Regions from separate parts of the Synergistes jonesii genome, predicted to be linked through region 2. Evidence: riboswitches for the same ligand, from Rfam matches in the RefSeq annotation. Region 2 holds a riboswitch; the other holds the start of a gene.

Region 1 (7,875 bases), on a different contig from region 2:
CGCCTTATACGCGCCGATGATCGTCATGATAGGCGGGATGAAGCTGAAGCTCGAGCCCTGGACGATCGGGAGCCCCGAGCCGATCTTTGGGTGCGTCTGGAAGAGCGTCGCGATGCCCATGCTGAAATAAACGCATCCGATAAAGGCGCCGATCTGCGCTGTCGTCATGCCCATGGCCGGGCCGAGAACGAGGGGCACGAGCGTCGTAGCTCCGAAGAGCGTCAAAACGTGCTGCGCGCCGGCAAGTATCATAATAGGCAGCGGCGGGCGGTCGTCAATGCCGTAAACCAACTTTTTCTTTGCCATGTTGCACCTCCGAAGAATTTTTGCAAGCGGTTGCAAATTTATGCCGGAAAGTATTATAGGAGATTTATAGCGATTTGGCTACAGGGCGGCCTGGCAAATCGCGCGCCGTGCAAAAATCATTTTGCCGCGCAGCCGGCGCGTGATAAAATTATCGCGTAGACGCAAAAAGGGGCGCGCGCCGCGGCGGAGAGCAGAGCTCAGAAGGTGTCGCGCGTCAAAAATTTTTTCAGCGGAGGTCATCTGCCATGAAATTCGATCCACTGCGCTATAAATATCCGTCGCGCCGCACTCTCGTATACGCTTCGCGCGGGATGGTCGCGACGACTCAGCCGCTCGCAGCTCAGGCCGGCGTAGAAGCGATGAGGCGCGGAGGCAACGCCGTCGACGCGGCGGTCGCGACCGCGGCGGCGCTCAGCGTGACGGAGCCGGTAAGCAACGGCATAGGCGGCGACGCCTTCGCAATAGTGTGGAGCGGCGGCAGGCTGCACGGGCTCAATTCGAGCGGCTGGGCGCCGGCGCTTACCGACGCGGAAAAGATTCGCGCGCGATACGGCGGCAGCATGCCGCTCTACGGATGGGATACCGTGACGGTGCCGGGCGCGCCGGCCGCCTGGGCGGCGCTCTCGGCGAAGTTTGGCAGGCTGCCGCTGACGGAGACGATAGAGCCCGCGATAGAATGCGCGGAAAACGGTTTTCCCGTCTCTCCGACCGCGGCGCTGCTGTGGAAGAGGCGCATCGCCCTTATGAAGAAAGAGCTGCGCGGGGAAAAATTTTCTCATCTATTCGAGGCCTTCACTAACGACGGCGAGGCTCCGAAGGCCGGAGAGATATGGCGCTGCCGCGATCAGGCGCGGACGCTCGAAAAAATAGCCGCGACGGACGCCGAAGCGTTTTACCGCGGAGAGCTCGCCGAGAGGATAGACAAATTTTCACGGGAGAGCGGCGGCGCCCTCCGCGCCGACGACCTCGCCGCCTACGCGCCGGAATGGGTCGAACCGATATCGGTGAATTACAACGGCTGCGACGTCTGGGAGATGCCGCCAAACGGGCAGGGGATCACGGCGCTTATGGCGCTGAACGTTTTGAAAAGGCTGCGGCTCGGAGAGCGCGACTGCACGCGGAGCTATCATCTGCAGATAGAGGCGCTCAAGCTCGCCTTCGCGGAATCTCTCGCCGAGGTCGCGGACAGCAGCTTCATGCGCAAAAAAGTATCGGAGATGCTCTCAGAGGAATTCGCTGCGCGTCAGGCGGCGCGCGTCGACGAGAAGAGAGCCGGGCTCTTCACATCCAAAGGCGGCGCGTCCGGCGGCACGGTCTACCTCGCGACGGCGGATGGAGAGGGCAATATGGTCTCCATGATTCAAAGCAACTACATCGGCTTCGGCTCGGGGCTCTGCGTCCCCGGTACCGGCATCGCGCTGCACGGTCGCGGGAATAATTTTTCTTTAGACGCCGAGCACCCGAACTGCATCGCGCCGCGCAAAAAGCCCTATCACACGATAATCCCAGGCTTCATAACAAAGGGTGGCCGCGCCGTCGGCCCCTTCGGTGTGATGGGGGCGTTCATGCAGCCGCAGGGACACGTGCAGCTGATCGCTAACATGACGGACTTCGCGCTGAACCCCCAGGAAGCCCTCGACGCTCCGCGCTTCCAGTGGCTCTCGGGGAAAAAAGTCGCGCTCGAACAGGGCGTGCCCAACCATATACTCAAGGAGCTTGCCGATATGGGGCACGAGGTCAGGGTCGACGCCGACGGTACGTCGTACGGCCGCGGTCAGGCGATAATCCGCAGCGAGGGCGGCGCGCTCGCCGGAGCGACCGAGCCGAGGGCCGACGGATACGTCGCAGTTTTTTGAAATTTCGCAAAATGTTTTGCGCCGAAATAAATTGTTGACGAAATGGCGCAACTTAGCGTATGATTAACATAAATAAAAATATTGCTGCAGAAAACGGGAATCGGGTGAAAATCCTGAACGGCCCCGCCACTGTAAGCCGCGACGAGATCGCATTATGCCACTGGAATTTTCGGGAAGGCGCGATGGAGGATGAACGGCAAGCCAGGATACCATTCTGCACAAAGTTGCGGCAATTCCTGCGCGGGCGGGGGTTGCTCAGTGCGTTTGCAGCAACTTGATCGCAGCAACTGTTAAGACCGCCCGCGGGCGGTCTTTTTTTATGCCCGCGCAACTTTTAGGGAAGGGAAGCATTCGGATGAACGAAACAGAGGTGAAGACGAGCGGATTCCCGCCGGTCTCTTTCGAAGAGTTCGCGCCGCCCAGCAAGGAGGAATGGCAGGGCGAAGCGGTAACGGCCCTTAAGGGCGCGCCTTTCGAAAAACGCATGTACACCCGCACCTACGAAGGCATCACGCTGGAGCCGATCTACACGCGCGACGATCTCGAAAAGCTGCCGGGAGTCGACGGCCTGCCGGGCGAGGCGCCGTTTCTGCGCGGCACAAAGAGCGAGGGCTATATGGCGTCTCCCTGGGAGATAGCTCAGGGCTCGGCGAACGTTCTGCCGCGCGAAGCCAACGAAGCGGTGAAGCACGAGCTCAAGAAGGGCGCTACCGTGCTGAGTTTTGAGCTCGACAAATGTACGAGGCTCGGGCTCGACCCAGATAAGGATCTCTTCAAAGGAGATTACCGCGGGCTTTCGCTCTCGACGCTGAAAGACGCCGACGAAATGCTCGACGGACTCGACTTCACGAAGACTCCGCTGCAAATATACGCCGGAGCCTCGGCGGTCCCGCTGCTCGCGCTTACTGCGGCGCGCTCGCGCGCGCACGGAGAGAGAGAAAGGTTTAAAAGGGCGGCCGGCTGCATCGGCGCAGACCCGCTCGGGGAGCTTGCCGAGAACGGCGCTCTGCCGCTGCCGATCGACGAGCTCTACGACGAAATGGCCCTTGCGGCCAAATGGACGGAGAAGAACGCTCCTCAGCTGAAGACGCTGCTCGTTCGCGGCGACGCTTACCACAACGGCGGCGCTTCGGCGACGCAGGAGACGGGCTACGCGATGAGCGCGGCTATAGCTTACATCAGAGCGATGCAGCTCCGCGGCATAGAGCCCGAAAAGAGCATTCCGCAGATAAAATTCAGCTTCTCGCTCGGCACGAACTTCTTCATGGAGGTAGCGCGCCTGCGCGCTGCGAGGACGGTATGGGCGCAGGTAATCGAAGCGTTCGGCGTCGACGTGGAAAAGTACGGAAAGATCGACATCTTCGCCCGCACTTCGCGCTTTACGCCGACAGTCTACGACCCCTACGTCAACATCCTGCGCTCGACGACGCAGGCGTTTTCCGGCGCGGTCGGCGGAGTCGACGCGATGCAGGTGACCTGCTTCGACGACGCCGTGCGCCCAGGAGGCGAGATTTCGCAACGCGTAGCGAGAAACATTCAGATAATGCTCCAGACGGAGTTCGACATGCTTCAGCCGATAGACCCCTCCGGCGGTTCGTGGTACATCGAGCGCCTCACCTCTCAGTGCGCGAACGCTATACTCTCCGTGATACAGAAGGTCGAGAGCTACGGCGGCATGTACAGCGCGCTCAAAGCGGGCGGCGTGCAGGAGGATATAGAAAAAACTCTGAAGGAGCGCATGAAAAATCTCGCGACCCGCAAGGACCGCGCGGTCGGTACGAATATGTATCCGAACACGCTGGAGAAACCCCTGGAAATTTCTTCGCCGAGAGGGGAGGCCCTCTACGAAGAAAGGTCTAAGGCCGTAGCGGAGTTCCGCGAGATGGCCGACGGGAAACACGCGGCGGAATGCCTCAAAAAAATCATGCGGACGCTTGACGACGGCGACGAAGGCTTTGTCGACGCGGTGATAGACGCATACATGGCGGGAGCCACGCTCGGCGACGTGAGAAAAACCCTCGACGACGGCTTCTGCGGCAGCGAAAGCGCCAAAGCGATAGGCGTCCACCGCTGGACCGAAGAATTCGAGGCGCTGCGCAAGAGGACCGAAGAATTCATGGAGAGCACAGGCAAAAGCATCCGCATATTCCTCGCGAACATGGGGCCTATCCCACAGCATAAAGCGCGCGCCGACTTCAGCACAGGCTTCATGGAAGTCGCGCACTTCGAAGTTCTGAAAAACAACGGCTTCCCGACGCCGGAAGAGGCGGCGAAGGCGGCCATAGAATCCGGAGCCGACGTCGCCGTGATATGCTCCAGCGACGACACTTATCCCGAGCTCGTCCCGTCGGTCGCGCGCGGCATAAAGAAAGCCGTGCCGAGCATGCGCGTCCTTCTTGCGGGAGCGCCGGCGCCGGAATTCAAAGATTCATACGTAGAGGCTGGAGTCGATGATTTCATACACGTCAGGGCCAACTGTTACGAAATATTAAAGTCGATACAGGAGAGCGCGATAAACGCCGCGGAGCCCTGCAGAGGGGAGGAATCAAAATGCCGTTCGTAAATCCTGACCTCACAAAGCTGAAGCTGAATATGGAGCCGAGGCACAGGCTCAGCTTCGAAGAATGGAAGCGCAGCGTGGAAGAAGAGACGGGAAAGCCTTTCGAAAGCCTGATGCACCGCACGATGGAACAGATAGACGTCGAACCGCTTTACACGGAGGCGGATTACGAGGGCATGAGCCACCTCAGCTACATGGCGGGGCTGCCGCCCTTCCTGCGCGGGCCGTACCCTACGATGTATGTCACGCGTCCGTGGACGGTGCGTCAGTACGCGGGCTTCTCGACGGCCGAGGAGAGCAACGCCTTTTACAGGCGCAACCTTGCGGCCGGGCAGAAGGGGCTTTCGATAGCCTTCGACCTTGCGACGCACAGAGGCTACGACTCGGATCACCCGCGCGTGGTGGGCGACGTCGGAAAGGCGGGCGTCGCGGTCGATTCGATTCTCGACATGGAAATACTCTTCTCCGGCATTCCTTTAGGCCAGATGTCGGTCTCAATGACGATGAACGGCGCGGTCCTTCCTGTGCTCGCCTTCTATATCGTAGCGGCGGAGGAGCAGGGAGTCGACAAATCCATCCTCTCGGGCACGATTCAGAACGACATCCTTAAAGAGTTCATGGTGCGCAACACCTATATCTATCCGCCGGCGCCCTCGATGAGGATAATCGGCGACATATTCGCGTATACGTCGCGCAACATGCCGAAGTTCAACAGCATAAGCATTTCCGGCTACCATATGCAGGAAGCGGGAGCGACGGCGGACATAGAGCTCGGCTACACGCTCGCCGACGGCCTTGAATACATACGCACGGGACAGGCCGCGGGGCTCGGCGTCGACGACTTTGCGCCGCGCCTATCCTTCTTCTGGGCGATAGGCAAAAACTACTTCATGGAAGTCGCCAAGATGCGCGCCGGGCGCATGCTCTGGGCCAAGATAGTCAAGCAGTTCGGCCCTAAAAAGGCCAAGTCGATGGCGCTGCGCACGCATTCGCAGACCTCAGGCTGGAGCCTCACAGCGCAGGACCCCTTCAACAACGTCGCGCGCACCTGCATCGAAGCTATGGCCGCGGCGCTGGGGCATACGCAGTCGCTGCACACCAACGCACTCGACGAAGCGATAGCCCTGCCCACCGACTTCTCGGCGCGCATAGCGCGCAACACCCAGCTCTACATACAGGACGAAACGAGCGTCTGCAAGGTCATCGACCCGTGGGGCGGCTCCTACTACGTCGAAGCGCTGACCGACGAGCTGATACGCCGCGCCTGGGCGCATATACAGGAAGTCGAATCGCTCGGCGGAATGTCGAAGGCCATCGAGACCGGACTGCCGAAGATGCGCATCGAGGAGGCGGCGGCGCGCAGACAAGCGAGGATCGACTCAGGAAGCGAAAAGATAATCGGCGTCAACGCGCTGCAGCTCGAGCAGGAAGACCCGATCGACATACTCGAGGTAGACAACAGCGCGGTGCGCGAGGCTCAGATAGCCCGGCTCGCGAAGCTGCGCGCGAACAGGAAGCAGGAAGACGTCGACAGGTGGCTGGACGCGATAACGAAATCCGTCGAAACGGGCGAAGGCAACCTGCTCGAGCTCGCGGTCGAGGCGGCGCGCGCAAGGGCGAGCCTCGGAGAGATCTCCTACGCGATAGAAAAGGTGACGGGAAGGCATAAAGCGGTGATACGTTCCATATCTGGCGTTTATAGCAGCGAATTCGCGGAGGACGAAGTAATAGAAGAAGTCCGCAGGATGACGGATGAGTTCGAGGAACGCGAAGGGCGCCGTCCGCGCATCATGGTAGCGAAGATGGGACAGGACGGACACGACAGAGGAGCTAAGGTCGTAGCTACGGCTTACGCGGACATGGGCTTCGACGTGGACATCGGTCCGCTCTTCCAGACCCCTGAGGAAACGGCTCAGGACGCCGTGGACAACGATGTGCACATCGTCGGCATGAGCTCGCTCGCCGCCGGGCACAAAACGCTTCTGCCACAGCTCGTCGAGGAACTTAAAAAGCGCGGTAGAGGCGACATCATGGTCGTGGCCGGCGGCGTAATACCGGCTCAGGACTATCAGTTCCTCTACGACCACGGAGCCTCCGCGATATTCGGCCCCGGGACGGTGATCCCCGTCGCCGCGAAAGAGATGCTGACGATACTGAACAAGCGTCTCGCGACGAGAGTCAGCGCTTAAAAATGGGGACAGAATCCCTCAGCGCGGCTAAGCGGACGGGGCGCCTCGAATGGCAGCCGGAGGACGCGGGTTCCGAATACGCCTGCTCCGTGATGCCGGGAGTGCCGCTTTCGCCGGACTGCAACGTACAGGCGCAGCGCGGCGGTCAGGCGCTCCCTTTGCGGAGCGCGCTCACTGCGGAGGATTACGCGAACGGGATAATCGCCGGAGACCGCGTCACGCTTTCGCGCGCGATCACGGTAATCGAGAGCAACGCGCCGAAGCACTTTGAATTGGGACAGGAAATCATCCAGAGGATACTGCCCTACAGCGGCGGGGCGATGCGCGTAGGGGTGACGGGCGTACCGGGCGCAGGGAAAAGCACTTTCATTGAAGCGTTCGGGACGTATCTGACGAAAAACGGGCACAAAGTCGCTGTGCTCGCGGTAGACCCTTCGAGCTCGCTTACAAGGGGCAGCATACTCGGAGACAAGACGCGCATGGAGAACCTTGCGCGGCAGAAAAACGCTTTTATCAGACCCTCTCCCTCCGGCGGTTCGCTGGGCGGCGTCACGAGAAAAAGCCGCGAAACGATGCTGCTCTGCGAAGCTGCCGGCTACGACACGATACTTGTGGAAACGGTGGGGGTCGGGCAAAGCGAAACGATGGTGCGCCAGATGGTCGATTACTTTCTCGTCATCGTCATCACAGGCGCCGGCGACGAGCTTCAGGGCATAAAAAAGGGAATAATCGAGCTGGCTGACAGCATACTCGTCAACAAAGCCGACGGCGACAACAAAATGAAGGCCCTGATGGCGCGCGCCGATTACGAGCAGATACTCCACTATCTGCGCCAGCCTACCGAAGGCTGGAAGACGAAGGCATACACCTGTTCGTCGATCACCGGCGAAGGTATACCGGAGATGTGGAGCGTAATAGAAGATTTCCGTGAGAACGTCACGAAGTCGGGAATCTTCATAAAGCG
Region 2 (7,875 bases):
TAAGGGCGTTCTGCCCATAGCTCGTGCGGTAACGAAGCTGTCCGATGAGCTTCGACAGCTCTCCGTGCATGTTTTTTATGCCGGTTTCGAGCAGCGCCTCCTCGGCGGTTTCAATAATTTGCACTTGTACATCCTTCTCGGCGCGTTCTATTATCTCTTCTATGCGAGCAGGATGGATTCTCCCGTCGACGACGAGCCTCTCAAGAGAAAGGCGCGCGACCTCGCGGCGTACAGGGTCAAAGCTGCTGAGGGTCACCGCCTCGGGCGTGTCGTCTACTATAAGGTCCACTCCGGTGAGCGTTTCAAAGGCTCTGATGTTGCGCCCTTCGCGGCCGATAATGCGCCCCTTCATTTCCTCCGACGGCAGCGTCACCACGCTGACGACCGCGTCGGACGCGTAATCGACGCTACAGCGCTGGATGGCGGTAGCGAGTATGTCCTGCGCCTTGCGGTCGGCGTCGCGCTTAGCGCGCTCCTCGAGCTCCTTCAAGCGAAGCCCTATCAAATGATTGGCCTCCGCCTCCACCTCCGAGAGGAGCTGCGTGCGCGCTTCGTCGCGCGTGAGCTGGGCGATCTGTTCAAGTTTCTCGATGAGTTCCTGTTCCTGCGTGGAAAGTCTGTCAAGCTTTTCCTGAACCTGTTCGTTGCGGTTTTTCAAATCTTCTTCCTTGCGGCTTATGTTCTCGATCTTTCTGTCGAGGTTTTCCTCCTTCTGCTCCAGTCTGCGCTCGGAACGCTGCAGCTCTGCACGGCGGTCCTTCGTGTCGCGGTCGAGCTCCTGCCTCAGGCGTATCACTTCTTCCTTTCCCTCGGCGAGGATATCGCGCTTCGCGTTCTCGGCTTTTTTCGTCGCATCCCGGATGATCCGCTCGGATTCTGAAAGAGCGCCGCGTATTTTTTTCTCTTCGCTCTTCTTGTGATATGTGTAGCCTCCAAAGGACCCCGCTGCGAGCCCGGAGATCACACACAGCACTGCCACTGTGAATTCCATAATTTTCCTTTCACCTCATTATTCATTTGTCATGGTTCGCAAAGTGTCAGACGTAAAATCGAATTTAATGGTCAAGCAATGAATTTTATGCCAACATGCCTTATTTTACAAAAAAAACGGCGATTTCACAAGGGGTATAATTAAATCGGAGACGCGCGGAAGTTCAGCCGAAGTTCCGCTGTCCTCCGCCGCCAACGTCGCTCGGCCCGCCGGTGATCTCGGCCTTCTCGCGCGGCACGACGAATCTACGGCTGATATTCTCCAGCAGCGTTTCGCCGCCGGCCTCGTACCATCTCGCGAGAGCGGCGCCCTCGCCTCCGTAAACAAGCTCTTCAAAATCTTCCGGCCACGCCGTGCGCTTCTCTTCGTTCAGGACGTCGAGCCTTACAAAGCCGCTTGAGATTTCTATCGCGGCGCTCTCCGAGCCGCCGCTTTTTATCCTCACGATTCTCATTTCGTCTTCTCCTCCGTAGCGCAAATATTTTTGCGGGCGCGCTTACGGCGATGATTTTTTTACGGCCGGCTCCGCCTCGCTCACATCCCGCCGTCCAGCGCCGCCGCGCCCATCACCGCCGCGCTGCTTCCGAGCTCGGAGAGCAGCAGTCTAAATACGGCGCGCATAGGCGAGGGCAGGTACTTCGTCGCGCGGCCGCGCAGCTCGTCCGCCATCCCCTCCGCGCGGCTCATCCCGCCGTTGAGTATGACGGCTTCGGGGTCGAGCGCCGCGCAGATGGAGGCTATGCCGCGCGCGAGGGCGTCGAGAGAGGCCTCGATAAGCGCCCGCGCGTCGCCGTTTTTTTCGCGCATGCCCCATAAGACGCGGAAATCCCCCGGCAGCCCGCGCTCCAGCGCGCGTCTTTCGACCCAGTCGGCCGACGCCGCCTCCTCAAGGTGCCCGGCGCCGCCGCAGAAACAGCCGCGAAATCCTTCGCCGCACAGAGCCATATGGCCGCATTCGCCGGCCATGCCGTGCGCGCCGCGGATCAGCCTGCCGTTCGCCGCAAGCCCTGCGCCTATCCCGCTGCCGAGCGTGAGCACAGCGAAGTCGTCCATCCCTCTGGCCGCCCCGCAGATATGTTCGCCGACCGCCGCGCAGTTCGCGTCGTTTTCCAGCCTCACCTCGGCAGAGATCCCGCGGGCGCGCATGTCCCGCGCGATCAGCGTGCCGACGCGGGCGCCTTCGCAGCCCTTGAAGTTCGTCAGCTTCAGCACCGCGAGACGGTCTTTGCTCACGAAGCCTGGCACTCCTATGCCGATGAAACATTCGTCGCCGCGCGAAACCCACATCAGCGCGAGCTCCTCGACCGCGCGGAGCACCGAGAGGGGATCCCTTTCGCTCGGCGTCCTGACCGTCACTGGGGAGACGAGGCGCGGCGCCCCTCCGCTGAAATCGACTTCTCCGCCGCTTATCGTATGCCCGCCGAGGTCGATGCCGATTCTCTTGATCAAAACGCGCCCTTCTGCGCAGAAGCGCTTGCGATCACCGAATAGAGGACGCGGCGGAGTTCGAGCGCGTCCTCCGTCTCAAAGCGCAGAGCGCGCGGCGCGATCCTCACGGCGCCCGGGACGAGCGACGCGGCGTCGGCCTGCATCGTGTTTGCGAGCCCCACGTCGAGGACGTAGGGCGCTTCCATCGTAAAGGGGGAAAATTCGCCGGCTTTCAGTTTTTCGGCGGCGCGCTTCACGCCAGCGTAGATTTTTTCGCAACTTTCTTCCGGCGGCAGACAGAGGGCCGCCGCGTGGGCGAGCCCCTCCTTCACGGGAATCGTCTCCACATTCTCGCCTAAGAGGCTGCCGGCCTCGATGCAGAGCGCGCAGTCGCCGCTCACCGCTATGACCGGGACGTCCTGGACCCCGGCCAACAGCGCGTTGAAGCCGGCTTCGCCCATTTTTCTGCCGTTCACCGAGAGAGAGTAGATCGTCTGCTTGTCGTAGCTGTGGTCGAGCACGGCCTTTTCCGTTCCGGCCATCGCGTGATAGCCGAGGAAGACCGCGCCGCCGCAGCCGCCGACCTCCTCCATCATGCCGAGAAGCTTCGGCGAGCCGGAGACGAGGCGCACGCCGCGCCCCAAACGCGATATGTCTACGTTGGTCATCGAGCCGTGCGCGTCGTTCACTATCACGCGCTCCGCTCCGCCGTCGAAGGCTCCTTTGACGGCGGCGTCGAGGTCGTGCAGCTGCATCACGCGCCCGAAAGAATACTCCTGACCGCCGGGGTCGGCCTGCGCGGCCGACACGACGCCGGTGCAGCCCTCCATATCGGAGCTGATGTATATTTTCATTATAAAGAGGCCTCCTTGGCGGCGCGCGGGAAATCAAAGCCCGCGTCCGGCGCTAAACGTTGAATCTGATTTCTATCATATCCCCGTCCTTGACGACGTATTCTTTCCCTTCGAGACGCAGAGTCCCCGTTTTGCGGCATTCGTCAAGGGAATAATTGTTTCTCATGTAGTCGTCGAACGCTACTACCTGAGCGCGTATGAAGCCGCGCGCAAGGTCCGAATGTATCGTCCCGGCCGCGTCAACGGCGCTTTCTCCCTTATGCAGCGTCCACGCGCGCACTTCGTCGGGGCCGCAGGTGAAAAAGCTGACGAGCCCGAGCAGGCGGTAGGCCTCTTCTATCAGGCGTTCGCGCCCCGGCTCCGTGATATTCAGCCCTTCAGTGAATTCGGCGGCTTCCTCGGGGGCGAGCTCCATTATGTCCATTTCCAAGCTGCCGTAGAGCTTGCAGAGCTTCACGCCGCGCTCGTCGGCGCGCTTTTTCAGCCCGTCCCACTGCGGGATCTTCTCCTCCTCGTTCTGGCTTTCGTCGAGGTTGAGCAGGACGATCTGCGGCTTCGACGTGACGAAGGCGAAGCCGCGCAGCTGCCGCCGTTCTTCGGACTTCAGATCTATGGCCGAGAGCGGTTTTTCCTCCATCAGACAGTCGTAGCACTTCTCAAGCAGATTTTTTTCTTTATCTTCGTCGGACGTTAGCTTCTTCTTCGCGCGCAGCTTCGAGAGGCGGTTTTCGATCACCGCGAGGTCGCGGAAGATAAGCTCGTCGTCGACGATGTCCCAGTCGCGCAGCGGGTCTATAGAGCCCTCCGGGTGTTCGACGGAGGGATTGGCGAAACAGCGTATCACCTGAATCAGCGCGTCGGCGTCCGCGACGAAGGACAAAAAGGCGTTGCCGAGCCCCTCTCCCTTCCCCGCGCCGCGCGACAGCCCGGCCAGGTCGACGAATTCCACCTGCGCCGGCGTCTCCTTGCGCGGCTTGTGTATCCGCACAAGCTCGTCGAAACGTTTGTCCGGCACGGAGACGACGGCCCTGTTGGGGTCGGTCTTGCCTCCGGCGTAGGGCTTCACCTCCGCGCCCGCCCTCGTGATCACGTTATAAACCGTAGATTTTCCGCTGAGCGGCAGTCCCACTATCCCGCAATGCAGCATCGCTATCACTCCAATTTATGCGCCTATCGCAATTTCGCTTATTTACGCCGCGGCGCGCCGCCGCTATTCGACGTCCTTCATGCTCCGGTAGCCGTTCTCCTTTATAACTATCAGGCCGTCTCTTATCTTTTCGCCGATATCCTCGACAGATTCGCGGATATCGGCCGGGATGCCGCTCTTCGCTTCCACCGCCCAAACCAAGACGTCTATGCGCATATACTCGATTCCTCGGCGGATACATCGCCGAAGCCGTCGGGAAGCGTCTCATCCGCGCCATTTCAATTATACATTAAAAGCACCGCCGGGGCGCAGTCCGCACAGATCAAAACAGATTTAGGCAAAACAGATCGGCTCAAAACATTGACAAAGTTGTCGGCAGGTGGTAGTTTAGTTTTGATATGCAATGTAGCATCTTAATAAAGACATATCCGCGGAGTTAGGGAATCCGGTGAGAAGCCGGAACGGCCCCTGCCACCGTAATCGGCAAGCGGAGAGCGCGTAGATCGCTTCCGCAGACCGAGCCGCATCCAGCCACTGTCGAAAGATGGGAAGGCGCGGCTTGAAGGCCGAGAGTCGGGAAACCTGCCGCCGGATGTTTTGGCTTCAAATGCGCAGAGGGCGCACCGCGGCCGACCGACGGATATATATTTTTCGCGGGAGGAGGCGTCAGAGCCCCTCCCGCGTATTTTATATCCGGATCCAGGGCGGAGCCTTTTGCGCTTCTCCGCCGCGGACAATTTAAATCTCACATACAAGGAGGACGAGAAATGTGTAAACGATTTTATCTTCTCACGCTCGTGCTGGCGCTGTCCGCCGCGCTCCCGGCCTGCGCCGCGCAGAAGGCGGCCTGGATCGAAAGCGCGGACACGGCCTGGTACGAGAACGACAGGGAGGCGTCGGAATACGCGATAGACACCCCCGAGGAGCTCGCCGGGCTCTCTGTGCTGGTCGGCAGCGGCGACGCGGAGGGAGCGAAGGTCAACTTCAACGGAAAGACGATACGCCTGGCTAAGGATATAGACCTCTCCGGCCGGACGTGGACTTCTATAGGATGCGGGTACGGCAGCTTCCAGGGGGTATTCGACGGGCGCGGGCACACGATAGAAGGGCTCGGCACCGTAACGCCCTTCGACGAACAGGGCTGGTCAAACGGTTACGGCCTCTTCGGATGGGTAAGCGGCCGGCAGGCCGTCGTAAAAAACATCAACCTTAGGGGCGTCGTCGCCGCCTCCGGCGATAAATGCTCTTCGCTTGGGGCTGTTGTCGGCGGCATCGATCAAAACGCAGCGGTCGAAAACTGCGTATTTTCCGGCGCGCTCAAAGGCTTCAGCGGCGCCGCGATCGGCGGCATCGTCGGTTATAATTACGGTGGCAGCGTCCGCAGCTGCTCCGTGAGCGCCGACATCGCAACCGGCGCGACAAACGCGGAGGAAGCAAAAAAAACAAGAATCGGCGGCATCGCCGGCAGCTACGAATGTTACGAGGTCGGCCCATCCATTGAAAATTCCGTCTTTACAGGTTCCATCAGATACACGGACGGCTCCGCTTCGATGAGGGTCGGCGGCATTGCAGGCGAGAATTCTTCGGAACGCTGTATCATCCAGAACTGCGCCGTCTCCGCCGACATCGACGTATCGGGCGGCACATCGCCCTTCGGCTACGACCAGTGGATAAACTGCGCCGGCGGCGCAGCCGGCTACAACGGCGGAACTATCAATAACGTAGCGGTGACAGGCTCGGTGAAGCTGCACGCCGACGACGCGCAGAACGACGTGGCGGCGGGGGGGCTTGCCGGAGTAAACGTCTCAGGACAGAACATCCGCATAGAAAACAGCTCGCTCAGCTGCACAGTCTCGGTTTCAAGCCCGAACGCAGAAAAAACCTGGGCGGGCGCGATAGCGGGTTACAACTACGTATCCTCGTGGTCTCCCCATCAGAACCGCGGCATGATAATCAACAACCGCTGGGTCAAAAAGAAGGGAGTGCCGAAAGCAGCGGCCGGAAATTATAATGAAATAAGCGCCGACATAAGAGAAGTCTGCATCATAAGCAACGACGCGGTGGCGTCGGATTCAAAGCTGCCCGCAGCCGCCGTGCTCACCGTGCCGCTCGTCAGCCTCACGGAAAACAAATCCCTCACGCTTGCGGCAACGGTGTACCCCGTGACGGCCTGCAACAAAGACGAAGTCACGTTCCTGTGGAGCGTGAAGGACGGCTCGATACTTTCCCTTTCGGCGGACGGCGCTTCCGCGTGTATAAAGGGGCTCAAAGCCGGCTTCACGCAGGCGAGCCTCACCTGCGGCGGCCTGCTCGGCGGCGAAAACAGCTATACTCCCGCCACCGGAGCTGCGGTATGCCGCGTCAACCTCGACGGTCTCAAACTCTCGCCCGAGGCGATATCGCTCGACGCATCCGGCAAAAGCGCGGACATCACGGCGGAGATAGCGCCGGATGCCGACATCCCGTCGTATCCGGTGCTCAAATGGACGTACGAAGTGGTCTCCGGCGACGGCGCAGCGGCAGACGACATCATCCTCTCCTTTGGCGGGACAAGCCTCGCGGCCAGCGTAACGCTGAAGAACCACGTCCCCGGCGCCGTCTACCGCATCACTGCAGAGGCGGTAGACGATTCCTCGCTCAAAGACTCGATCCTGCTTACCGCCGCGCCCTCTGCGCCCTCCGGCGGCTCCTCCGGCGGCTGCAACTCGGGCTTTGCGGCTGTAGCGCTGCTTCTGCCCTGCGCGCTGGCGCTGGCGGGAAAGACAAAAAGGAAGAGGGCGGCTATGAAAAAGCCCCGTGCGGGCAAAGCCCTCCTCGTGCTGACAGCGCTGCTTCTTACGCTTTCGGCGGCTAAGGCTCCGGCGGCCGATTTCTGGAAGGCGGATACGGGCTGGTACGACGGCCCCGCCGCCGCCAAAGGCACCGCCGACGACCCCTACAGGATATCGGACGCGGAGGCGCTCGCGGGGCTCGCGGCGCTCGTCAACGCCGGCTCCGACGACTTCAAAGAAAAATACATAACGCTGACGGTGGACGTCGATCTTGCGAAAAAAGAGTGGATCCCCATAGGCTGGATGGTCGCCTACGGCAACCTCCGCGGCTTCGCCGGACACTTTGACGGCGGCGGGCACCGGATAACGGGTATGCTCATCTCCACCGGCGAGTATATGCCGAAGGGGGCCGACGGCAATATGGACCCCAACGGCCAGCGCAGCCACTGTACCGGGCTCTTCGGACACCTGCTGCCGACGGGCACGATACAGAACCTCTACTTAGAGGGCTCCGTCACCAATAAAGTCGACTCCGGCGCCGCCGGCCTCGTCAGCTGGACCGACGGGCAGGTGAGCAACTGCGTCGTCAGCTGCGACGTCGACGCCTCCGGCGAGGGGCGCTCGTATGCCGGGCAGGTAGCCTCTCTGGTAGGCGGCGGGCTCGTGCGCAACTGCGTCACATAC

The links. A riboswitch is a leader RNA that binds a small molecule or an ion and turns the genes downstream of it on or off. The one in region 2 is predicted to bind cobalamin.
Region 1: linked by a shared signal. The riboswitch ahead of EH55_RS10250 (methylmalonyl-CoA mutase family protein) and the one ahead of EH55_RS09540 (GLUG motif-containing protein) in region 2 are both predicted to bind cobalamin.

The regions. Positions count from the first base shown of each region.
Region 1 is NZ_JMKI01000038.1:35,686-43,560, forward strand. Features, by position in the region: gene EH55_RS10235 (uracil-xanthine permease family protein) at 1-306, opposite strand, end outside; gene EH55_RS10240 (gamma-glutamyltransferase family protein) at 552-2,162, shown strand; cobalamin riboswitch at 2,201-2,398, shown strand; gene EH55_RS10250 (methylmalonyl-CoA mutase family protein) at 2,518-4,725, shown strand; gene scpA (methylmalonyl-CoA mutase) at 4,713-6,911, shown strand; gene meaB (methylmalonyl Co-A mutase-associated GTPase MeaB) at 6,914-7,875, shown strand, end outside.
Region 2 is NZ_JMKI01000037.1:102,219-110,093, forward strand. Features, by position in the region: gene rny (ribonuclease Y) at 1-991, opposite strand, end outside; gene EH55_RS09520 (hypothetical protein) at 1,155-1,445, opposite strand; gene EH55_RS09525 (ROK family protein) at 1,526-2,440, opposite strand; gene EH55_RS09530 (M55 family metallopeptidase) at 2,437-3,273, opposite strand; gene ychF (redox-regulated ATPase YchF) at 3,326-4,420, opposite strand; gene EH55_RS14460 (hypothetical protein) at 4,484-4,636, opposite strand; cobalamin riboswitch at 4,784-5,024, shown strand; gene EH55_RS09540 (GLUG motif-containing protein) at 5,188-7,875, shown strand, end outside.